4 regions of the Bacillus sp. NEAU-Y102 genome follow, and region 4 is predicted to be linked to each of the others. Evidence: riboswitches for the same ligand, from Rfam matches in the RefSeq annotation. Region 4 holds a riboswitch; each other region holds the start of a gene.

Region 1 (6,154 bases), on a different contig from region 4:
ATCTTTAAAATTCTTAAGCAAATAATTGTAATTCATCAGATACAAGAATAGACATAAAAAAACGCTATCCTTTCCTATATATTTATAGAAAGAATAGGTTTTTTCATTTTAATAGTATTACTTGATAGTATTGGCATTCCTATTAAAGCTAATATACAAATAACATCAATAAACTTGTAACTATGCCAACCCAAATGCAAAGAATGAAACAATAACCCATAATGTCTTTAATTTTCAATCCCAGCACACCTAAAAGAGGTAATGCCCAGAACGGCTGAATCAAATTTGTCCATGCGTCCCCCCAACCTACCGCCATAGCGATAGTAGCCGGATCTACACCTAACTTCAATCCTGCCGGGACCTGCAGTGGTCCTTGTAAAGCCCATTGCCCCCCGCCAGATGGCGCCAATAAGTTTACCAGCCCCGCTGACCAATATGTAAATATATCAAATGTATCCTTTGACGCAATGGATGCCATCCATTCAATGATTGAGCTTCCCAAACCTGAACTACCTAAAACAGCAATAATCCCTGCATAAAATGGAAACTGTAAGATAATTGGAGAAATGGATTGCGCAGATTCTTTAAATCCTTGTGCAAAGTTACCAAGAGAACCATGTAGGAGCAAACCAAGTGACAAGAAAAACAAATTAATGATATTTAAATCTAAACTATGACCGTTCATGAATTCATAAACACAATACAACGTGCCGATTGCGCCTAATATTATTCCTAAAACTGGTGTCCATTCCAGTTTTTCCGCAGGAGTTAAACTTTTTTGAGGAGGTTTTACAAAAGAATTTGTATCAGTTTCGATTGCTTTATAGCTGATAATCCCACTTTTGGGAGCCATAAGTACAATAATAATTGGCATCGTGATGAATAGAGTGAAAAAAATAATTAAAGTAGAGTAACTAAAGATTGTTTGTGAGGTAGGAATAATTCCAATCATATCTACAAGAAAATGATCCTTTGTGGCAATTGTCAGGCCAATAGAACTGGAGAGACCTGCGCTATATAAGGCTGTCGGAGCATAAGCAGCTGCTACAAGTAATGGAAAATGTGCATTCGCATTCTTTTTTGCTACTTCCTTTGCAATGATAGCTCCCACAACTACGGCTAGCCCCCAATTGATATAGTATGCAATTGCACTGATCAAAAATGTCATCGTATAGGCCTTTTGAGGTGTATCGGCTAACTTTGCAACAGACTGCAAGGCTCTATTAATAAACGGGACAGAAGCTAACGTCATCCCTGTAACCATTAGCAATACCATTTGCATTGTAAACGTTAAATAAGTCCAAAACCCATCCCCCCAAGATTTTACGATTTTGTACGGATTTGAGGGATTCATCAACAAAGCTATAATGAAAGTAAATAAAGTGAGCAGCACTGCAATAACAAAGGCATCCGGGACATATTTCTGAGACCATCTCGAAAATATATTTGCACATCGTGTAAGCAACGATTCTTTCTTTTCTGGTTCTGAATTTGTCTCCATTAAGGAATGTTTCATAAATATTCTCCTTTCTAAATTTTAATAAGGTAAATATAAATAACATTCCACAAAAGAAAATAAAATCCTTTTGCACTTGCTGCATATTAATCAACTAGATCAATATTCAAATACCGTTCCTTTCAACCTTTCTGGGCATTACCAGCATTAGCGATAGCTGGTTTAGGTGCTCGTGACATTATGGGATTTTGTGTTGTGAACTTACTATATGCGGGTTTTATCATTTAGTCTATACTTCTTATTTATTTAAACGAAAAGCTAGTTTTATACTAGTTTTTTTACATAATAAATCATTTATTTCCCATGCAATTTATAACTGTATTCCACTCTACGTCCTTAAGATGTAATGCCTCAAACGCAAAAAAATCTTCACACACTTTTTCAATTAGATATGGATTTTCCCTCAAAAAATTCCACTGTAATACTTTAGGAAGAAAATGCATTTCATATTCTTTACTTCCCCGTACTACCTCATCAACTTCTCTTTCACAAATTCCTCTTATCAAGTAGTCATTTCTTAACTCAATTTGAATTTGTTGAAATGTATCGCTGCATTTTTTCAATTGAAGTAAACGCGTAACATACTTCCGAAAAAGTTCGCCATCATACTGAACACAGTTTATAATACGGTCGACTTCATTCATAATGTACGAGCCTTTTCTTCTATTTGTAATAACCATTTTTCACGCTTTGATACTTTACTCGTTTTCACAGATTGAAACACTGACCGTTTTATATCGCGAATGCCACAAAAACGTAAAACACCTCTCTTCATCATAATCCAATCTGCTGATCGATATAACAATGCGACGTACCATAGAGGCGAGTCTAACGTATTAATAACCCATGCTTTTTTCCCTTGCAATAATCCTTTCGGCAGAGCCCCTTCATATTTATAAGCAAATCCAGCTACGAAAATACGATCGATAAATCCTTTTAAAATTGCTGGCATCCCCCACCACCATATTGGATAGATGAATAGAAGTGTATCTGCTTCTTCTACTAACGTTCTGTACCGAGCTGTTTCCTCTTCATTTACTAAATCACGTCTTTTCTTCTCTTCATGAAACACGAGGACTGGATCAAATTGTTCTTTGTATAAATCAAGTACGGTAACTGAATGATTTGTTTCCTGTAGTCCTTTTTGCACATGATTTAAAATCGCCGCGTTAAAACTTGAAGGATTAGGATGAGCGTATACAATTAGTACATTCACTACATAACAACTCCCTCTATAAGTTAAAGTTTCCCCTTCTTTAACAACTTCTCTACAATTTGCACGTTTTTCGAACTTTGTAATAAACGGTTTAATACAGTAAGTAACTCTTCCTTTTCTAAATCTTTCAGTTTCTCTTTAACTGCACTCTCACCAGTGCCTTGAATATCATAAACAACTGCCGCCATATGTTTACAATAATTTTCATAGGGACACTCACAGTTACTTTCTGAAAAATCTTTGAGGTCGATAACGACTTCATAATTTCCTGCATTACCATTCACAAAAGCAAATACTTTATTATCATGTACTTCAACATCTTCTACATGTCCATCTTCATAATATTCATATCCTCTATCAATAATATATTTCGGAATATGCCTATATAGTTCTTTTATTAAATAAGCATACATAACAACACCTCTTCCTTTAATTCCCTTTTGACTTCCACAACCCCTGCATGTTATTCTAATAACTGTCAAATAGCAAGTCTATATGACAAAATGACTGACACCTATTCGGCGAAGGTGTCTCTTTTCATTTGCAGCCGATATGAATTGCCTCTTTCAGGCACATTCAATTTTTGACACTACACACTCAACACCATTCCCTGTATCAGGCTGCTTTAGCAGTCTTTTACTCTACATACTCCGTTATTTTAAGAAAAAAAGAGAGCTTAGCTCCCTTTTCTCGCCTTATACAATACCCCTTTTTCAGCATAGAGATATTCATCAGCTAATGTAATTTTCCCATCCAGTTTTAGTTCGTCTAATAATCTTGATAAATAAAATTGATGCAACATCTTTTTCGTGAATTTTCCTTCATGATGCGAAACGATATGTTCTTGAATATCTAATAATGATATCGGCTTATCTTGCTCTATCATATATTCATAAACTGTACTACGCAGTTTTACGTATTTTTCGAGTGTCACAGTAATGCGCAACCCCTTTCTTCTTAATATAAATTTTCGTAATCGGTTTTTTTGCAATAAAAAAACCTCTCCGATAAGAAGAAGTTACGTATATATCTTCGTCTTATCTCCCAGAACAAATATGTTCTGCTGGAATTAGCACCTGCATCGCGGTTGCTGGGTTTCATCGGGCCAGTCCCTCCACCTCTCTGGATAAGAAAATATTCACTTAATTCTTACTATACGTAATTCCACTTTAATTGTCAAACAAATATAATAAATATAACAAATTATATTTTCTTCCTTACTGTTCATACTACCCATATACGAACATGCAAGGAGGATTATGAAATGCATCAAAATGCTCGCGGATATGTACAAGATTCTTTTCAATCATTACAAGAAGCTAAAAATTGTTTAGAAGAAGCGCTCGAAACAGTTGAAAAAGATTTTAATCGCGCTCGTATTGAACAATCACTTTATGCTGTTGAACAAGCTATTCAACGTTGCGAGTACACCGTTCACATTTTAGAAAAAGATTAAAAACTTCCCATCTATTGATGGGAAGTTTTTTCAAATGGCATACTTCATAATTATTGCCGTTATGATTAAAAAATATACAGAATTAGCAATTTCTAAAATTCCTACTTTTATAATAGAAATTTTTTTGCCATACAACACAATTGCTCGAATGACACTTGGTATAAAAATAAGAGAACACCACGGATTAATCGCAAATACAATTATCGTTAATAAGATATGATATCCCCAAGATATAAGACGATACTTCGGGTTATTTTTTTCACGAATCATCGTTTTCACATAGAACGTACTACCTAAAAAGTATAAAAATGAAATAAGTGCAATGAATAAAGCTGTATGATCGATTTGCTTCATTGAAAAGTAATAACTAATTAACCCACCGATACAAAACACAATGATTGCACAAATATCATTTAATAGTGCTCTTTCATTTTTTTGACGGGCGTAATACATATTCACTATAAATAATGGAATCATTACTATTAAGAATAAAAGAATTCGCCACTCATATAATAAAGAAATCATCCCAAATAGGAACGCAATGCTGAAATAAACAATGGCAGCTTGTAAAAACTCTTTTTTTCGTCTTTGCTTTATGTACGTAAGAAATGGATACGTGGCTAAATAGATAAAAAACCACGCTAAAAACAATGGAATATGATAAATAGTAGGTTTCCCAAGTATGACACTTAATAAAAAAGGAATAACAAGCATGGCCCATGCACCATGTTGCTTCGGAATAACTAACTTCATTAACTATACACCTCACTTTTGAAAAAAGTTCTCACCTACCATTATACAAATAATTTTATATAATAACGGATGCATATTAAATCAATTTTTTGACAAAAAAATGCTCCTTACAATATGTAAGAAGCATGAAAGAGGCAAACGAATATGTAAGTCGCGACCCTACCTTATATGAGTATGCTTTTCTATGTCACGTTATGCTCATCTAATATACCGTATTTCTTTTTAAATCTTGTAAGAATCGTAATCCATGAAGTACTAAATAGTAATAAGAAAATAACATTCGAAATCGCATGGCTCAAATCAAAGTAAAAACTTGCGATATAATACGAAATGACAGTTTCCCACGTTGCTTCTCGTATAAAACCGAGAAGGCCCCAGAAATTCATAATCCAGCCAAATAAAAAGCCAACAATTACTCCGTAAAGAAGTCTTCCCCATAGCTTTTTCATAAAAAATGTATTACGAAGTAGACCTGCTATAAAACCAATCATGCCCCATGAAAACATTTGCCACGGTGTCCATGGACCTTGTCCTAAAAAAATATTGGATACGATTGCTGCTGTAGCACCAATCATAAAACCAGTTTCACTTCCAAATACAATTGCAGAAACGATAATGACAAAAGAAGTTGGTTGTACACTTGGTAAAATAGAAAATGGCACCCGGCTTACTGCTGCAATTGCCGCTAATACAGCAACGAGAACAATTTCACGTGAAACAAACGCCTTTCTTTCAAAACGGATATAGAAAGGTAACATAATAACTGCTAATATAAACAAACTACTTAACATGTAATAACCGTCCATGACAAGTGTCGTAAGAAGTAATGTGCCGATTATTACTGCAAAGATACATATTATGAATGCAACATATCGTTTGGACACGCTTCGTACACATCCTCCCACGTTAATGCATATGGCAATTCTTTTCGAATGAATCGATTAATAGATGTTGTATAAAAGAAGTTGCCGCTAAAAAATTCTTTCGGTGCATCATTCATAATGACTGTTCCATCAAATAACATCATACATTGATCAACGTATTTCGCTGCAAATTCAATGTCATGCGTCGCCATTACAATTGTTGTTCCTTCTTTTTGCAGCTTCCTAAATAGTTCTCCTACTCTTTCTTTCTTCCATGGATCTAACCCCTTTGTCGGTTCATCAAGTAATAATAAAGTCGGCTTTGATAATAACGTCGTACATAACGCAAG
Region 2 (6,154 bases), on a different contig from region 4:
TGCAATTTCAGAAAGTCTTGCTAAATCATATCCTGTTGTCCATAATTCTGGTAAGACAATAACATCCGGTCTCTCCTTCATCGCTTCGCTTATTTTATTTTTAGCATTCTCAATATTTTTTTCTACATCCCCAAAAACAATATCCATTTGAATACATGCGACTTTCATTTTTTCAGCCCCATTCTTATTTTTCTCTTTACAAAATACTGGAAAGATTATATCATTTGTCACTAGAATTGTAACAACTTTCAAAAGAGGTGGAAAGTATGAAATTATTTCAACCTTCTGAGATAGTAACATCATTGCCAACACAATTTTTCGCTTCACTTGTTGCAAAAGTTAACAAATTCGTTGCAGCTGGTCACGATGTTATTAATCTAGGTCAAGGTAATCCAGATCAACCAACACCGCAGCATATCGTAAAAGCTTTACAAGATGCTGCAGAAAAGACCATTCATCATAAATATCCGCCATTTCGCGGACATGAAAGTTTAAAAGAAGCCGTGGCAACATTCTATCAACGTGAATATGATGTAATAATAAATCCGAAAACTGAAGTTGCTATATTGTTTGGTGGAAAGGCTGGATTAGTAGAATTACCAGTTTGTTTTACAAACCCTGGTGATTCGATTCTCGTTCCAGATCCAGGCTATCCAGATTATTTATCAGGAGTTGCTTTAGCAAAAGCACAATTTGAAACAATGCCGCTTATTGCAGAAAATAACTTTTTACCAGATTACACAAAAATTAATAACTCTATTGCCGAGCGTGCAAAATTAATGTTTTTAAACTATCCAAATAATCCTACAGGTGCTACTGCATCAAAAGATTTTTTTGATGCAACTATTCATTTTGCTAATAAACATAATATATTAGTGGTTCATGATTTTGCTTACGGTGCGATTGGATTCGATGGTCAAAAACCTGTTAGTTTCTTGCAAGCAGACGGTGCTAAAAATACAGGTATTGAAATTTACACTCTATCGAAAACTTTCAATATGGCTGGATGGCGTATTGCTTTTGCAGTAGGGAATGAAAGTGTCATTGAAACCATTAACTTATTACAAGATCATATGTATGTTAGTATTTTTGGTGCAGTTCAAGATGCTGCCCGCGAAGCACTATTAAGTTCACAGTCTTGCGTAATAGACCTTGTAAATAGTTACGAATCTCGACGAAACGCTCTTATTTCGGCTTGTCAATCAATTGGTTGGAATGTAAACATTCCAACAGGGTCATTCTTTGCATGGCTTCCTGTTCCAAAAGGATATACCTCTGAGCAATTTGCTGATATTTTACTAGAAAAAGCACATGTTGCAGTTGCTCCTGGTGTTGGATTTGGTGAACATGGCGAAGGGTATATCCGTGTGGGTCTCTTGCATACAGAAGATAGATTACGGGAAGCCATTAATCGAATTGATAAATTAAATTTTTTCAAAAAGTAATTGACAACATGAAAAATATCTGACAAAATTCAGTTATCTTAAAAATTTAAACATTTCTAAATACTTCTTATCAAGAGCAGGTGGAGGGACGAGCCCGACGAAACCCGGCAACCGATCTACAATTGTAGACACGGTGCTAATTCTCGCAGCATTACGCTGACAGATAAGGAGCTGGTTGTAAAAAAACCTCTCCTTAGCTGAGAGGTTTTTTTATTTAACTAGGAGGTTATAACAATGAGCGGAATTATAGCGACGTATTTAATCCATGATGATTCACATAACTTAGAAAAAAAGGCTGAGCAAATTGCACTTGGTTTAACAATTGGCTCTTGGACTCATTTGCCACAATTATTGCAAGAACAATTAAAGCAACATAAAGGCAACGTCATTCATATTGAGGAATTAGCTGAAAATGAACATACAAATTCGTATTTACGTAAAAAAGTAAAACGCGGAATTATTAAAATCGAATATCCGTTATTAAACTTCAGTCCAGATTTACCAGCAATTTTAACGACTACATTTGGAAAGCTATCCCTTGATGGCGAAGTAAAATTAATTGACTTAACTTTTTCAGATGAGTTAAAAAAGCATTTTCCTGGTCCTAAGTTCGGTATAGATGGTATTCGAAATCTTTTACAAGTGCATGATCGTCCCCTTTTAATGAGTATTTTTAAAGGAATGATTGGACGAAATATTGGGTATTTAAAAACGCAATTACGCGATCAAGCAATTGGTGGTGTAGATATAGTAAAAGATGATGAAATATTATTTGAAAATGCATTAACACCACTTACGAAACGCATTGTATCTGGAAAAGAAGTTTTACAATCCGTATATGAAACATACGGACATAAAACGTTATATGCCGTAAATTTAACAGGACGAACTTTTGATTTAAAAGAAAATGCGAAACGTGCAGTGCAAGCTGGAGCTGATATTCTATTATTTAACGTATTTGCTTACGGACTAGATGTACTACAATCACTTGCAGAAGATGATGAAATCCCAGTTCCTATTATGGCACACCCTGCTGTAAGTGGTGCTTATTCAGCATCTAGGTTATATGGAATTTCATCTCCATTATTACTCGGAAAGCTACTACGCTATGCTGGGGCTGACTTTTCATTATTCCCATCTCCATACGGAAGTGTTGCGCTAGAAAAAGAGGAAGCTCTTGCTATCTCAAAATATTTAAATGAAGACGATGCATTTTTCAAGAAGAGCTTTTCTGTTCCGTCTGCTGGTATTCACCCTGGTTTCGTTCCCTTTATTGTACGAGATTTCGGTAAAGATGTTGTTATTAATGCTGGCGGCGGGATACATGGACATCCAAATGGAGCGCAAGGCGGTGGTAAAGCTTTCCGTACTGCAATTAATGCTACTTTGCAAAATAAACCACTCCATGAAGTAGATGACATAAATTTGCATAGTGCACTACAAATATGGGGAAATCCCTCTCATGAGGTGAAATTATGAGTATTCAAGTATTTTGTGATTTCGATGGCACGATTACAAATAATGATAACATTATGTCCATTATGGAAAAATTCGCACCACCAGAAGCTGAAGAAGTAAAGAATAGAATTTTATCACAAGAGCTATCTATTCAAGAAGGTGTTTCTCAATTATTTCAATTAATACCTACTCATCTGCACGATGAAATTATTCAATTTTTAATAGAAACTGCTGAAATTCGTAATGGTTTTCATGAATTTATACAATTTATAAATGAAAATAACATTTCTTTTTACGTTATATCAGGTGGAATGGATTTCTTCGTCTATCCACTCTTACAAGGACTCATTCCAAAAGAGCAAATTTACTGTAATGAAACAGATTTTTCAAATGAATACATTACGGTGAATTGGCCTCATCCTTGTGATCATCATTGTCAAAATCATTGCGGATTATGTAAATCATCTCTCATCCGTAAATTGAGTGATACGAATGACTTCCATATTGTGATCGGAGATTCAATTACTGATTTACAAGCTGCGAAACAAGCAGATAAAGTATTTGCTCGTGACTTCCTTATTACAAAGTGTGAAGAGAATTATATTGCTTATACACCGTTTGAAACATTCCATGATATTCAAAATGAATTAAAACATTTGTTGGAGGTGAAATTATGAAACAACTTTTTCGTCAATGGTATGACTTAAGCGAGATAAAAAAAGAATTAACAACACGAAATTGGTTTCCGGCAACGAGTGGTAATATTTCTATAAAGGTTAGTCATGAGCCCCTTACTTTTCTTATTACAGCAAGTGGTAAAGATAAAACAAAAACTACTCCAGATGATTTTCTATTAGTAGATCATTTAGGGGTTCCCGTATTAGAGACTGAATTACGCCCGTCAGCAGAAACAGTATTGCATACACATATTTATAACAATACAAATGCCGGGTGCGTACTTCATGTTCATACAACTGATAACAATGTCATCACAAATTTATATAATGATGCAGTCACCCTTCAAAATCAAGAAATTATTAAAGCTCTCGATATTTGGGAAGAAGGTGCAACAATTCACATTCCTATTATCGAAAACCATGCCCATATCCCAACGCTTGGAGAAAACTTCCGAAAGCATATAAAAGGTGATTCAGGAGCAGTATTAATCCGTAACCACGGTATTACCGTATGGGGCCGAGATAGCTTTGATGCAAAGAAAAGATTAGAAGCTTATGAGTTTTTATTCCAATTTCATATAAAACTATTATCAATTCAAGGAGGCGTTTCTAATGGCGCAAATTCGTATTCATGAAGTAAATACTCGCATTGAAAATGAAGTGGAAGTATCTAAATTTCTACAAGAGGAAGGCGTTTTATATGAGAAATGGAACATTTCTAAACTTCCTACTCATTTAAATGAAAATTATTCGTTAACAGATGAAAACAAAGCTGAAATATTAGCTGTTTTTTCAAAAGAAATCGCTGATGTTTCAGCAAGTCGAGGTTATAAAGCACATGATGTAATTTCACTTTCAAATAGCACACCTAACCTTGACGAATTATTAATTAATTTCCAAAAAGAACATCATCATACAGATGACGAAGTTCGCTTTATCGTCAGTGGTCATGGCATTTTCGCTATTGAAGGCAAAGATGGGAAATTCTTTGATGTTGAACTTGAGCCAGGCGATCTCATATCTGTTCCTGAAAATGCAAGACATTATTTTACCTTGCAAGATGATCGTCAAGTTGTAGCTATTCGTATTTTTGTGACAACTGAAGGCTGGGTTCCAATCTATTAAGGTAGTTAGTTGAATAAAAGGACTTGGACCCCCTTTTCCAAACTTTTATTCACTCTACATATATACATCCTCCTATGGAACAGGCTTATTTCATTTTTGAAATAAGCCTGATTTTTTATTTACTCAAAAGTACCACTTCATCACAAATTTAACACCTTGATTTTTCAAGTATATTTTTTGAACATTTTTTGAATATTTATTGAATTTTTTCTGAAAATTCTGTTTTGTATATGATATACTACAATTAATTAAGAAGGAAAATAATATCGCAAACAGAGGGGGATAATCATGAGCTTACTTATCGCACTTATACTTGGGGTTACATGTGGAGCATTTCCAGTTATTTTAGGAGCTATTATGGAAGAGTTAGAAATTGGTGTTTTAGGATTTGTCGCATCTTGTGTAAGCGCTTTATTGTTTGGTTTATTCGGCGCTATTCCTGTTTCAATTCTGTGTGCTTTTTATATAATACGCCATGCTCGTACAAAACAATTGGGTCCTAATCACATCGCACAAATTATCCCATTCCCGGTTGAACGATGCCGCCGCGCTTCTAACTTATAATTATAAAAATTAAAGATGACTAAATAAATAAAAGTCCTCAAATGAGGACTTTTATTTATTTTCTTCTAGAAATTGAAACAATTCTTGTAGATGTAGGGCATCTTCACCATAGCTAACAGATACATGAAATATACCGTCAATCTCAGCTTGCATATAAAGATCCACTCCATCACGATCATATTTCAATGCCAAATAAAACTCCATTTCTTCTAACATCTTTTTTGAGGTTCGAATTACATAATGCCCCTTCTCATCTCTTCCATATTCAAATTCTGGTTCAAAATCATACTTTTGTTTAAAAGCTTCTTTTTGTTTTTCATTAATTTTCATACAAGTAGCTCGCTGTACAGTATCAATCATCTCATCAAACTTTTGAAGGTCCACCTCGTTTACCCCCTTATATATTTTTTATATAATACTTGTGTTCCACTATTTTCTTCTCCATCCTTAATTAACTCTTCATACAATTCTTTCGCCATACTTAAGCCCGGGACTGATAATTGTAATTTTTCTGCTTCCTCTAAAGCAATTTTAATATCTTTCATAAAATGCTTTACATAAAATCCCGGCTCAAAGTCTCCTTTTAACATTCGAGGAGCTAAATTACTTAATGACCAGCTACCTGCTGCCCCTGTTGAAATGCTCTCTAACACTTTATCTGGATTCAGTCCAGCCTTCTTCGCGTAAGCAACAGCCTCACATACTCCAATCATATTGGAAGCAATCGCAATTTGATTGCACATTTTTGTATGTTGTCCACTCCCAGCTGGTCCTTGTAATTGAATGTTTGTTCCTAACTTTTCAAGTAAAGGTAAGCATCTATCATATATTTCTTTCTCTCCACCTACCATAATTGCGAGTTTTGCTTCTTTCGCACCAACATCT
Region 3 (6,154 bases), on a different contig from region 4:
AACAAACTCTGCAGTTAAAGCAACGCGATCAATTTGTCCTGAATCATATAAGTTCACTTCTGTAGACTTATCTTTAACGACATTGAAGTTGATTTCTTCTAATTTTACCGTTTTAGCATCCCAATAGTTAGGGTTTTTCTTCAATTGGAAACTTTGTTCGTGTTTCCAGTTATCTAATGTGAAAGCACCGTTGTAAATTAAATGATTTGTTTCTAAACCGTATTTATCGCCCTGAGACTTTAAGTACTCTTCATTAATTGGCAAGAATGTTGAGAATGTCGTTAAGCTTAAGAAGTAAGGAACAGGACGGTCTAGTTGTACTTCTAACGTTTTGTCATCAACAGCTTTGACCCCTAGTTGATCAATTGGTAATTGTTTTTGGTTTATTTGTTTCGCATTCTGTACATCGAAGAATAAGAATGCGTATTCAGCTGCTGTATCAGGATTTACGGCACGTTGCCAAGCAAAGACGAAGTCCTTTGCTGTAACAGGAGTACCGTTTGACCATTTTGAATCACGCAGATGGAATGTATATTTTGTTTTATCGGGACTAATGTCAACCGACTCAGCAACACCAGGAATCGGTTTATTATCTTCTCCCATTGCATATAAACCTTCAAAAACATTGCGCATTACATTCATGGATTCCCCATCCGTTGCTTTTGCAACATCCATTGTTGGAATTTCTGAAGCGAATGATAAGTTAATTGCTTGTTTATCAGGTACTTTATCGTTTGCTTTCGCTCCGCCTGCATTATCTTTATTTCCCCCGCAAGCAGTTAGTAATAGACTTGCCCCTAAAACAGATGCAACAACAGGTACAACTTTTTTCTTCATTGTTCGTTCCTCCCTAAATGTGTTGTTCGTAACGTCATAATGTCCATGTCTTGAAGTAGCTATAGAAGGAGATAAAACCTATTATAAATATTTGTTTATAGGTAATCAGGTGTTCTATATGTATATACATGTTGAGCTATAATCTATCGTTATATGTTTCAACGTAGTAGACATTATATTTTGATGGTGAAATATTTTGTTTCTTTGATTATTTAGAATATTAACATTGGAAAGAACTATATGTCAATAATAAAAATAGAATGTTAATTTCTTAGAATAATATATTAAAAAAGTAGATTCTCTTGTGTGAGAGAACCTGCTTTTAATATATTTTGCTAAAAAAACAATTGGTGTGGGCTAATAATAAGTGGGGATGAAGAACCCTCACTTATTACGGTTTTACTTTATTTTTCAATTTTTGCCCACTTGAAATTTAATTGACCCGCAAAGTCTACTTGCACAATTCCTTTCACATAAGAACGTTCTAAATAAGATTCGCCTTTTTGGTAAAGAGGAGCGATAACAGAGTCTTTAAATAATATTTTCTCGGATTCTAGTAATGCTTCCCAGCGAGCTTTTTCATCACCAGCTAAAGTCGTTTTCACTTTTGCTATTGTTTCATCGAATTCCTTATTAGAGTAATGATCTAAGTTATAAGGGTTATTCGTTGTAAATAGCTCAAGGAATGTAATTGGATCCGCAAAGTCAGGGCTCCAGCCGTCAATTCCGATTTCGTAGTCACCTTTTAATAAAAGCGAAACTTGTTGCTTACGCGGTTGCGGTTTTATATTTACTGTTAATCCATCTAAATTCTTTTCTAGTTGCCCTTTTAAGAATTCACCAGTTTTCTTATCAAGGTCAGCATCACTCGTTAATAATTCTAATGTTATCTTTTCAGAACCAAGCTCTTGTTTAGCTTTTTTCCATAACTTTTGTGCAGATTTTGTATCAACTTTTGTTAAATCGCCGTTTGCAGTACGGAAGTCTTTTCCTTCAGGTCCTTTTGCAAAGTTTTTTGGAACGAGACCAAATGTTGGTGTAGATCCATCATTTAATAACGTATTTACAAAGGATTTTCTATCAATTGTTTGATCAATTGCTTGGCGTGCAGAAACATTTTGAAGCACTTTGTTTTGTTGATTCATACGTAAAAATTGTACGCCTACGTTTGGACGTTCTTTAAAGTTAGCATCCTTTTTATATTTATCGACAAAGTCAGATGTTAGTTTTATACGATCTAATTGTTTTGACTCGAATAAATTTACTTCTGTTGATTTTTCTTTTACGACGTTAAAATTGATTTCTTCTAGTTTGACAGTATCTTTATCCCAATAGGTAGGGTTTTTCTTGAATTTAAAGCTTTGTTCGTGCTTCCAATCGCTTAGTGTAAAAGCTCCATTGTACAAGATTGTATGATCTTCTAAAGCGTACTTATCACCTTGTGCTTTAAAGAATTCCTCGTTAATTGGTAGAAATGTTGGGAACGCTGTTAAGCTAATAAAATACGGAACAGGACGCTCCAATTCTACCTCAAACGTATGGTCATCAACTGCTTTTACACCAAGTTGGTCGGCTGGAAGTTCTTTGTTGTTAATTTTTGTTGCATTTTTAATATCAAAGAATAGAAATGCATATTCAGAGGCTGTTGCTGGATCTACGGCTCTCTGCCAAGCGAACACAAAATCTTTCGCTGTAACAGGAGTGCCGTTTGACCATTTTGAATCTCGCAGGTGGAATGTGTATTTTGTTTTATCGCCACTTACTTCATGAGATTTTGCAACGCCAGGGAAAGGTTTGTTACCTTCACCAAGATTATACAAACCTTCAAATACGTTTCTCATTACTTGACCAGAATCAGTATCTGTAGCACGGGCCGTATCCATTGTTCGTATTTCAGTAGGTGAAGATAAATTTAAAACCTGTTTGCTAGGTGCCTCGTCTTTTGCATTTGCTCCGCTTGCTTCGTTTTTATAACTACCGCAACCAGTTAATAAAATACTTACTCCTACAACTGATGCAATACCGGGTACAAACTTCTTTTTCATTTGATTTTCCTCCTAAATAATTAAGTTTGGATGACGATGAGGGAAATGAAAAATAAAAAATCCCTCTTTTCATATTGAGAAAGAGGGATTTTTACGTACAAGTTATGCACCCGTATATAAACGAAGTCCCTCATTCTATCTTTCAAGCATAAAGCTTGCAGGAAGTGGCACAGTATTCAAAATGAACCTGCTGCCGAGGTTTCAAAGGGCCAGTCCCTCCACCTCTCTTGATACAATGAGTAAACGAATAAATTTTATTAATTTTTGTGTTTCTTTGATAATTCAAAATCTTACACCTTGAACAATGAAGTGTCAACCAAATGGAGTATAGTTTAAATTTTCAGTTATATTAAATGAAAAAACCACTGCATATGGCAGTGGTTTTTCGCTTAGAAGTTAAAGTTATCTGGATCTGGACCAACGCGACGATCTTCATTTAAAGCTTGAATTGCTTTCATATCATCAGCACTTAATTCAAAGTCGAAGATGTTTGCATTTTCAATAATGCGATGTTCTTTAATTGATTTAGGGATTGTTACAACTTCGTTTTGTAAATCCCAGCGTAAAATAATTTGCGCAGTTGATTTATTATATTTTGTCGCAATTTCTTGTAACGTTGGATTATCTAGTAGTTGTCCTTGCATTAATGGTGACCAAGCTTCAAGCTGGATATTATGTTCTTTACAGAAAGCGTGTAACTCTTCTTGTGCTAAACGTGGGTGGTATTCCACTTGGTTGACCATTGGCTTAATTTCAGCAATTTCAAATACGTCTTGTAAGTGGTGAATGTGGAAATTACTCACACCGATAGCGCGAACACGGCCATCTTTATAAAGCTTTTCTAATGCTTTCCATGATTCGTTATATTTCCCTTTTACAGGCCAATGTACTAAATATAAATCTAAATATTCTAGACCTAATTTCTCTAATGTAGTTTCAAATGCTTGAAGTGTTGTTTCATATCCTTGATCGCTATTCCATACTTTTGAGGTAATAAATAATTCTTCACGTGAAACACCGGATTCACGAATCGCTTGTCCAACGCCTTCTTCATTTTGATAGATTGCTGCAGTATCGATGCTGCGGTAGCCATTTTTAATTGCTGCTTTTACAGAATCAATTACTTCTGAACCATCTTCTACTTTAAAAACACCTAAACCAAACCAAGGCATTTTTACACCGTTATGTAATGTTGTATAGTCCTTTAAACTTGTTAAAGTCATATTATTTCCCCCTAGCTTTTTTGTTTGTTGCTTCTACTGCTTTTTGAATTGCCTCTGAAAAATTATATTCGTATAAAGTTTTGAGACCCTCAGCTGTGGAACCACCTGGCGTTGTTACTTGTTCGCGGAGGTTAGCTGGATCTTGCGTTTGTTCGAGCATAGAAGCAGAGCCAGAAATCATTTGAATGACAAGATGTTTTGCGGTTTCTTCATCGACTCCATAACTTTTTGTTGCTTCAATTAAGCTTTCAGCAAAGTAATAAAGGAAGGCTGGTGCACTTCCAGTAACTGCAGTAAGCTGATGAACTTCTTCCTCAGTACAAAGTTGCGAAGTACCAATACCTCTTAAAAGCAGTTGCAGGGTTTCTTGATGCATCTCGGTTACTGATTGTCCCATTGTATATAAGGAGATAGACTTTCCAATTTCAGCAGCTGTATTAGGCATAATCCAAGCAACAGGCGTGCCTTTTGGGAGTCTAGCTTCTAAATAAGATGGTCCAACGCCAGCTGCTACTGTTACGACAAGTTGATTTGATATTAACGGAGATAGCTCAGCTAATAACTCTTCATGAGCAGAAGGTGGCATTGCTAAAACAACCGTATCGACAGATGTAACATGCTGCTTCCAATCTGTTGCAGTAGACACATTATATCGATGTTGTAACTGTTTTAGTTTTTCTGCGTTGCTTCGGTTAGAGACGATAATTTCTTCGATGTACTCTTTGCTTGTTTTAAGTAATCCGGAAAATATAGCTTCGGCCATACGACCGGCACCAATAAATAAAATTCGATGTTTAGTTAGCATATCCTTTATTCCTTTCTAGTAGAGATATGTTATAAAAACGATATCATCTTTAAGAGAATTTTGTAAAAAGAAAAGACTTACCGTAGATGGAATGGATAATGAGAAGGCGGAAATTCATGGTAAAGGAAAGGGCTATTACTTATACTGGTTTCTACGTCATACTAATATTAGCTGTTATTAATCTCTTTATATGTGTAGCTGGTTTGCTAGAGTGGAAGAGCAATTATAAGGGGCAAGAACATACAAATAATTATATCTAGAAAATAATTAGAATGGAAAAACCCCTGAAGCATATATGCTTCAGGGGTTTACTAATAGAATATAAGATTATGCTTTTGTCATACCAAGTAATACAGCACCGCCGATAATTAAAACACTGCCTAGTGCAATAAAGATCAATTGACGTTTTGTTTTCTTTTCACCTAAGAAGACAATTGCACCGAATGTTGAGATAACGATTCCAGTTTGAGATAATGGGAAGCTTGTTGCTACTCCGACACGTGGTAATGAAAGAAGTAAGAATAAGTTTCCCGTTCCCCATAGTAAACCGGATAAAGCATTACGAATTGCATATTTGTTAAATGGTTTATGTTTAGACGTCAGTACAACCGCACCAACAAACATACCAACTGCTTGTGGTAAAATAGCAGACCAACCATCGATATTATACCAACGAATAATAATTACATATACAAGATAGCCGAAAGTAGAAACAATTAAAGTAAGAAGTCCTTTTTTCAATTGTCCTGGTGGCTGAGCATTTTCTTTATCATCTAGTGATGTGAATACAACACCAACTACGATTAATAGGATTGCAATCGTTCCCAGAACAATTGTTGTCGTAGTAGTCCATTCACGGAAAGCGATAACCCCAAAGATAGAAGTTGCAACAAGTTGCATACCAGTAGAAATTGTTACGGTAGTTGAAACACCTAGTTTTTCAACTGTTTTTAATTGGTTTACTTGTCCTAAAGCCCAGAATAAACCTGAAATAAAACCAACAATTAAGACTGTCATTGTTAAAGCTGGTTGAGTAAATACATACATAATTGTTGCGAAGAATAGAGCACCGATTGTCATACCTACCGTTTGGCTATATGCACCACCGCCCATTTTTACGCTTACTAATAAGATGTTTCCCCATGCAATTGCAGGAAGAAGCGCTAATAAAATGTCCATTACAAGACTCCCTTCGGTTTCCTATACCAATATAATTACATATCGTTCTAACGATCGGTAATGCC
Region 4 (6,154 bases):
TTTTGTATCGATCAAGGGGAGTTTTTATATGAACAAATACAAGAGCTTGATTTATGAAGAAAGAAGAGCCTTAAAGGTATTTATATTATTATTCTATATTATATTCTTTTTATATGACGCTATATATTATTTTGTGTATCCTGCTATGAATATTAGTGGAACAGCGGTAGGTTGGCCAGAAGGTAGTCTTGGGATAGGTGTGCCTATATTTGTAATAGCAATATTTCCTATTTCTATATACCTTCAAAAAAGAGGGTATGTATATTCTGTAAAATATTTATTTTTATTTGGGTACATGTTTATCAATCTTGTTAATAATTTAATGATTTATTTGCGAACGGATAGACCTTTTGAACATGGTAGTATGGTAGAAATGTTATTAATTTTATTTGCCCCAGTTTTCGTGAATAGAAAATACTTTTATTTAGTTTCCTTTAGTGTAATTGGAAAGTACGTATTTTTCACATTGCTATTACAAGATTTAAAAGTGGTAATTCCACTTGTTTTATGTGTATTCTATTTCATTATTTCACATTCTTTATTAAAACGATTTCAATCTTATGTAAGAACAGTGGTTGAAATGATGAACAATATGAAAGAGACGGAAAATTTAGCTGTGATTGGAACTATGTCTACAACAATTGCCCATGAAATTCGAAATCCGTTAACAGCGTTAAAAGGGTTTACGCAAATGCAAAAAGAAAGAAATCCAGCTGATACGATGAGCTACGACATTATGTTACAAGAAATTGAAAGGGTTAATGGATTTGTTAGTGAATTGATGTTGTTAGGAAAACCAAAGCCAACAAATTATGAAAGGTGTAATATACGAGACATCCTTCTATATGTTGTGCATCTAATGGAAAGTTATGCAACGCAATATAGAGTTAAATGTCATTTACAAGTAGATGGGAATTTACCGGCTATAAACGGTGATGATAAGCAATTAAAACAAGTGTTATTAAATATCATTAAAAATGGAATAGAATCAATGCCAGAGGGTGGAGAAATTCATATCCGTGCATATCAAAAAACGCAAGGACATTTGTGTATTTCTGTTGAAGACCAAGGATTTGGTATAGAGAATGAAAAGTTGGAAAAAATCGGCAAGGCGTTTTACACAACAAAGGAGAATGGTACAGGACTTGGATTAATGATTACATATAAAATTATTAAGGAACATCAAGGGAGTATCACGATCCAAAGTAGTCTAGGAGTAGGAACGAAAGTCGAAATTTTTCTGCCGACCGTTTAATGTATTGGGAGAAAAGATTTTTCAGAAAAGTGTTCTTGTTGTGTAAATATAAACATTTTATAAAATGTTTCAAGAAGGGTTTTTTTTATAAAATACTTCGTTTATAATGGAGGAAAATATCGACATGAGATTGATTGCTCATGTAACGGTTCAGTAGTGTTATGAAAAGATAAGAAGGGGTGCACGCGCATCCTTTTTTCTATGCAGATATTATGAAAGAGGTGGTATGATGGAATTAACATTAAATTCGACTGTATGTTTACACACGATTCAATTTCGAAAAGAGCAAAAGAATTATATTGTAAAAGATACAATTACAGGAGAAAAATATGAAATGCCGCCACTTTGGATTGATGCATTGGCAATGATGCGTGACGGTTTTTTATTGGGAGAAATTGAGGAGAAATTAAAAGAAGAGTATCCATCTGAAGAAGTGAATATGTTAGCATTCACGAGGCAACTGTTAGAACTAGAACTTGTTGAAATGGTAGATGGAGAAGAGATAGCTTGCACAAAGAAGAAAGAGATAGATTGTTTAGCTTGGGTGCGTCCCCGTGTGGAACAATTCTTTCTTAATTTAAATAGAAAATATAGAAGCAAAGACCAGTAGTGGCCTTTGCTTTTTTTAATCCCGCTATTTGCCGGGCAGTAAGACCCCCACCTCAAAATTCAGCGGAAGCAAAGAAGTTAGGTGTGGGATGAACAAACCCCCCACTGATTAAAGGTTCGCTTTATAGGTTGTGTTTAAAATATAACAGCAAATGCTCTTGCGAAAGCACCGTCACTATTTTTAATTTTTAAAGGTGCGGCTGAGAAAAAGAAACGTTTTGTTTCGATAGCATCTAGATTTGTTAAGTTTTCGATTAAATAAATATTATTCCCTAGTAATATGTGATGAATCGGTGATGTTTCTGTTGTGACTTCATCAGGAGAAATGAAATCTAAACCGATAGATTTTACCTTTAATCGCACTAGTTCTTTAGCTAATTCTTCAGAAAGGTAAAATGCTTCTTTCTCATAAGCTTCTGTATTCCATTTAGTGGATAGATTAGAATGAAAAATAACAATATCACCTTCTTTTATGTCAGTATTATGCAATACTGCCTTAGGTAATTTTCGCTCTTGAATATGTGTTACATCTATAAGAACAGCTTCGCCTACAAATTGATCCAGCGGTAATTGATCGATGGTCGTTGCGCCTGAAATAAAATGCGCAGGGGCATCACAATGTGTGCCAACGTGAACGACAGAATGAAAATCTGTAACTTGATAGCCTGATTCTTCAACACTTGTAACAGCTTCTAGTTGTATTTTAGGTGTTCCAGGAAATTGAGACATATTATTTTCAAATGTTTGCGATAGATCAATTACTTTCATTTTACATACCTCCAATATATATTTTTCAAATAATAAAAAGCTCATCCTTCAGTATCAAGAAAGATGAGCTTTACATGCTAGTTGAGTTTTATCTTCCAAAATGCAATGCATTTTGCAGGAATTAGCACCTATTCAGTTTGTATAAACTGAGGTTGCTGGGCTTCAAAGGGCCGGTCCCTCTGCCTCTCTTGATAAAGAAGTATTTAATTTTGAAATCGGAATTTTCCGATAGTTAAATTGTAATTCATTTCCTTTTTTCGTGCAATACAAAATAGGTATTCACCCAAATAAAGCTGCTCGCATATTGTAGCTTATGTAAATAGAATGCTGCGAAGGAGTGAGTGCAGTGACAGGAAATGTATTGAATTATTATGCTGGTGGTAATACAGCTAGGGGATTTCACAATTTATACGAAGAGAATTTAAAAGGATTAGACAGATTATTTATCTTAAAGGGTGGCCCAGGAACGGGAAAATCTTCTTTAATAAAGGCAATAGGTCGGGAATGGGTTGAAAAAGGATATGATATTGAATTTTTACATTGTTCTTCTGACAATAAATCGGTTGATGGTGTAATTATCCCAAAATTAAAAGTAGGAATTGTTGATGGGACATCGCCGCATGTTATTGAGCCAAAAATGCCAGGCGTTGTTGAAGAATATATAAATTTAGGAATTGCTTGGGACTCAAATAAACTAAGAAAGCAGAAGTTAGAAATTGAAAGATTTGTTTCAGAAGCAAGCAAAGCTTTTCAGTCTGCTTACGCACATTTTAAAGAGGCATTGGTTATACATGATGAGTGGGAGAAGATATATATTGATAATATAGATTTTAATAAAGCAAATGAACTAACCGATCAGCTAATCCAGAAATTATTTGCAGATAAAAGCGGGAGACAATCGCTTGTAAAACATCGTTTTTTAGGAGCTGCTACACCGAAAGGAGCAGTTGATTTTGTTCCTAATTTAACAGAAGGGTTACCACATCGTTATTTTATAAAAGGGCGCCCAGGCTCTGGAAAATCAACGATGCTCAAAAAGTTAGCTAAGGAAGCTGAAGAAAAAGGGTTTGAAGTTGAAGTATATCATTGCGGATTTGACCCGAATAGTCTTGATATGGTTATCGTAAGAGAATTAGGATTTGCAATTTTTGATAGCACCGCACCACATGAATATTTTCCAAGTCGCGAGGGTGATGAAATTATTGATATGTATGCCCTTATTGTTACGCCAGGGACGGATGAGAAATATGCGAAGGAAATTCGTGATGTCTCCATTCAGTATAAAGCAAAAATGAATGAGGCGATGTCTTTCTTAGCGAAAGCAAAATCGGTTCGTGATAAATTAGAACGAATTTATATTGCTGCTATGGATTTTTCAATAGTAGATGCATATAAAGAGGAGATTCAAAAAGAGTTTGAACGAATTGCTGCTACTGTAATTGAAAAGCAACAATAGACGTTTCATTAGGCTGTCAGTAATTTCTGACAGTTTTTTTAGTATGTAGTAAAATTAATAGTGTATTGTCGAATTTCCAAGGAAATAATCAAAAAATGGAGTTGTTATGAAATGAGAGAGAAAATCGAGTTGGAGTTAGAAAGAATTGAAAAAGAGAATGATGTGAAAATTTTATTTGCGGTGGAATCAGGGAGTCGTGCTTGGGGGTTTCCATCGAAAGATAGCGATTATGATGTTAGGTTTATTTATATACATCCAGTAGAATGGTATTTATCAATTCATGATAAACGAGATGTAATTGAATATCCAATTAGCGATGATTTAGATATAAGTGGTTGGGATATTAAAAAGGCATTGCAACTATTCGCGAAGTCGAATCCAGCTTTACTTGAGTGGATTCGATCACCAATTTTTTATTCGAAAAACTCTAATTTTCCAGAACTACTTCAACAGATGAGTGAGAAGAATTTTGATCCAAAAGCAACGATATATCACTATTTACATATGGCGTCGAAAAATTATCGTGAATTTTTGCAAGGTGAGAATGTAAAGCTGAAAAAGTACTTTTACGTATTACGTCCCATTTTAGCTTGTAAGTGGCTAGAAGAGAAAGCAACTTTACCTCCTGTAGAGTTTGATCGATTGATTACAGAATTACCATTAGAACGTAGTGTATTAGATGAAATTGAAAAGTTGTTAATAAAGAAAAAAGCAGGTACTGAATTAGATGTTGGATTGAAAATTAAGGTGCTAAATCAATTTTTAGAAGAACAAATTCATTACTATGGGCAATATGTAAAAGGAATTGAAAAGGGATCAGGGATCGATATTGAGGTTTTAAATACACTATTTCGAGACATGCTGTTTGAAGCATATGAAAAAGAGCACAAGTAAGTTTGTGCTCTTTTTATTTTGTAGGAATGAAGAAAACAGATATAGCTGCGATAAGACCTGCAAAGGAGAATAAGTAAAAATTCCATGATAAGTCATATTGCATTGTCATAATAATACCGACGAGAATAGGGCCAGCAATTGCACCAACTCGGCCAAGCCCCAATCCCCAGCCTAAGGAGGTAGCTCGGATATGTGATGGGAAGTATTGTGTTACATATGCATTTAATATTTGAGTAATACCGACCGATCCAATACCAGCAAGGCCAATTAAAAGATAAATGATTGTAACAGATGGTTTGATTGTTAATAGTCCGATACATATGGCTGCCATAAGATAAGAGATGCTAATAACAATTTTTGCTCCTATACGATCAGCAATTGCTCCAGCGAATAATGCGCCGATAGCTGCGGTAATATTTAACATAAGTAGAAATGACAGACTAGACCCAAGAGGATATCCTGCCTGGCGCATCATCTGTGGTAACCAAGTGTTTAAACCATATATTAAAAACATTCCCATCATATAAGTGATCCAAAAAAGTAGCGTTGCTTTTATGTATTCTTTTGAGAATAAAGTAAAAAATCCATTTTTCTTTCGTATAGTAGATGGGTCTTGATGAGTTTTATCTTTTACATGAAATTCAATTTGAAAACGATTAAGAATTTGGTTCACTTCTTCTTGGCGATTACGTGATAATAAAAATTGAATGGACTCAGGTAAATAGCGAATAATGAAAGGAATGAGGAGTAGTGGAATCATTCCGATACCAAACATAATTCTCCATCCGAAATCTTCTAACATAAGCATGGACAAAATAGCACCTAACACGATACCTAAAGGATAGCCAGTAAACATAAGAGCATAAATAAAAGATTGCCTTTTTTTGGGTGAATATTCAACAGTAAGTGCTGAAGCTGTTGGGATAACACCGCCTAATCCGATTCCTCCTATAAATCGAGATAATCCAAATAACTCAGGAGAAGGAGCGATAGCCGCTAAACCCATTGTGATAGAAAAAAGTGCTAAACAGCATATAAGCGTCCATTTACGTCCAATTAGATCTGTAATCGTTCCAACTAGAATAGCCCCAATAAACATCCCAAATAAAGCATAGCTTGCAATTGTGCCAGCGTGTGATGGTGATAGCGCCCAGCTTTTGTCTTCTAGGAGC

Evidence for each region. Region 4 has a riboswitch for S-adenosylmethionine ahead of ACYFX0_RS22095 (cyclase family protein). Riboswitches for the same ligand answer to the same signal wherever they lie in the genome.
Region 1: it holds a riboswitch for S-adenosylmethionine, as region 4 does, so the genes downstream of both, ACYFX0_RS01025 (hypothetical protein) here and ACYFX0_RS22095 (cyclase family protein) in region 4, are expected to answer to the same signal.
Region 2: it holds a riboswitch for S-adenosylmethionine, as region 4 does, so the genes downstream of both, mtnW (2,3-diketo-5-methylthiopentyl-1-phosphate enolase) here and ACYFX0_RS22095 (cyclase family protein) in region 4, are expected to answer to the same signal.
Region 3: it holds a riboswitch for S-adenosylmethionine, as region 4 does, so the genes downstream of both, ACYFX0_RS28405 (peptide ABC transporter substrate-binding protein) here and ACYFX0_RS22095 (cyclase family protein) in region 4, are expected to answer to the same signal.

Annotation. Positions count from the first base shown of each region.
Region 1 is NZ_JBTWFK010000001.1:207,763-213,916, forward strand. Features, by position in the region: gene ACYFX0_RS01000 (short-chain fatty acid transporter) at 149-1,516, opposite strand; partial or broken gene ACYFX0_RS01005 (TIGR00366 family protein) at 1,640-1,766, shown strand; gene ACYFX0_RS01010 (hypothetical protein) at 1,807-2,160, opposite strand; gene ACYFX0_RS01015 (NAD(P)H-dependent oxidoreductase) at 2,157-2,732, opposite strand; gene ACYFX0_RS01020 (SWIM zinc finger family protein) at 2,756-3,145, opposite strand; gene ACYFX0_RS01025 (hypothetical protein) at 3,409-3,666, opposite strand; SAM riboswitch class I at 3,767-3,865, opposite strand; gene ACYFX0_RS01030 (hypothetical protein) at 3,997-4,188, shown strand; gene ACYFX0_RS01035 (YwiC-like family protein) at 4,219-4,941, opposite strand; gene ACYFX0_RS01040 (ECF transporter S component) at 5,124-5,825, opposite strand; gene ACYFX0_RS01045 (ABC transporter ATP-binding protein) at 5,798-6,154, opposite strand, start outside.
Region 2 is NZ_JBTWFK010000001.1:971,962-978,115, forward strand. Features, by position in the region: gene ACYFX0_RS04740 (carbon-nitrogen family hydrolase) at 1-252, opposite strand, end outside; gene ACYFX0_RS04745 (pyridoxal phosphate-dependent aminotransferase) at 267-1,445, shown strand; SAM riboswitch class I at 1,510-1,615, shown strand; gene mtnW (2,3-diketo-5-methylthiopentyl-1-phosphate enolase) at 1,680-2,924, shown strand; gene mtnX (2-hydroxy-3-keto-5-methylthiopentenyl-1-phosphate phosphatase) at 2,921-3,580, shown strand; gene ACYFX0_RS04760 (methylthioribulose 1-phosphate dehydratase) at 3,577-4,215, shown strand; gene ACYFX0_RS04765 (1,2-dihydroxy-3-keto-5-methylthiopentene dioxygenase) at 4,193-4,705, shown strand; gene ACYFX0_RS04770 (hypothetical protein) at 4,994-5,269, shown strand; gene ACYFX0_RS04775 (DUF3909 family protein) at 5,321-5,653, opposite strand; gene ACYFX0_RS04780 (NAD(P)-dependent oxidoreductase) at 5,659-6,154, opposite strand, start outside.
Region 3 is NZ_JBTWFK010000016.1:21,268-27,421, forward strand. Features, by position in the region: gene ACYFX0_RS28400 (peptide ABC transporter substrate-binding protein) at 1-837, opposite strand, end outside; gene ACYFX0_RS28405 (peptide ABC transporter substrate-binding protein) at 1,242-2,882, opposite strand; SAM riboswitch class I at 3,015-3,119, opposite strand; gene ACYFX0_RS28410 (aldo/keto reductase) at 3,272-4,105, opposite strand; gene proC (pyrroline-5-carboxylate reductase) at 4,107-4,910, opposite strand; gene ACYFX0_RS28420 (hypothetical protein) at 5,027-5,170, shown strand; gene ACYFX0_RS28425 (GRP family sugar transporter) at 5,238-6,089, opposite strand.
Region 4 is NZ_JBTWFK010000009.1:74,308-80,461, forward strand. Features, by position in the region: gene ACYFX0_RS22085 (ATP-binding protein) at 29-1,255, shown strand; gene ACYFX0_RS22090 (hypothetical protein) at 1,485-1,865, shown strand; gene ACYFX0_RS22095 (cyclase family protein) at 2,000-2,632, opposite strand; SAM riboswitch class I at 2,718-2,830, opposite strand; gene ACYFX0_RS22100 (PRK06851 family protein) at 2,979-4,088, shown strand; gene ACYFX0_RS22105 (nucleotidyltransferase domain-containing protein) at 4,200-4,982, shown strand; gene ACYFX0_RS22110 (MFS transporter) at 4,996-6,154, opposite strand, start outside.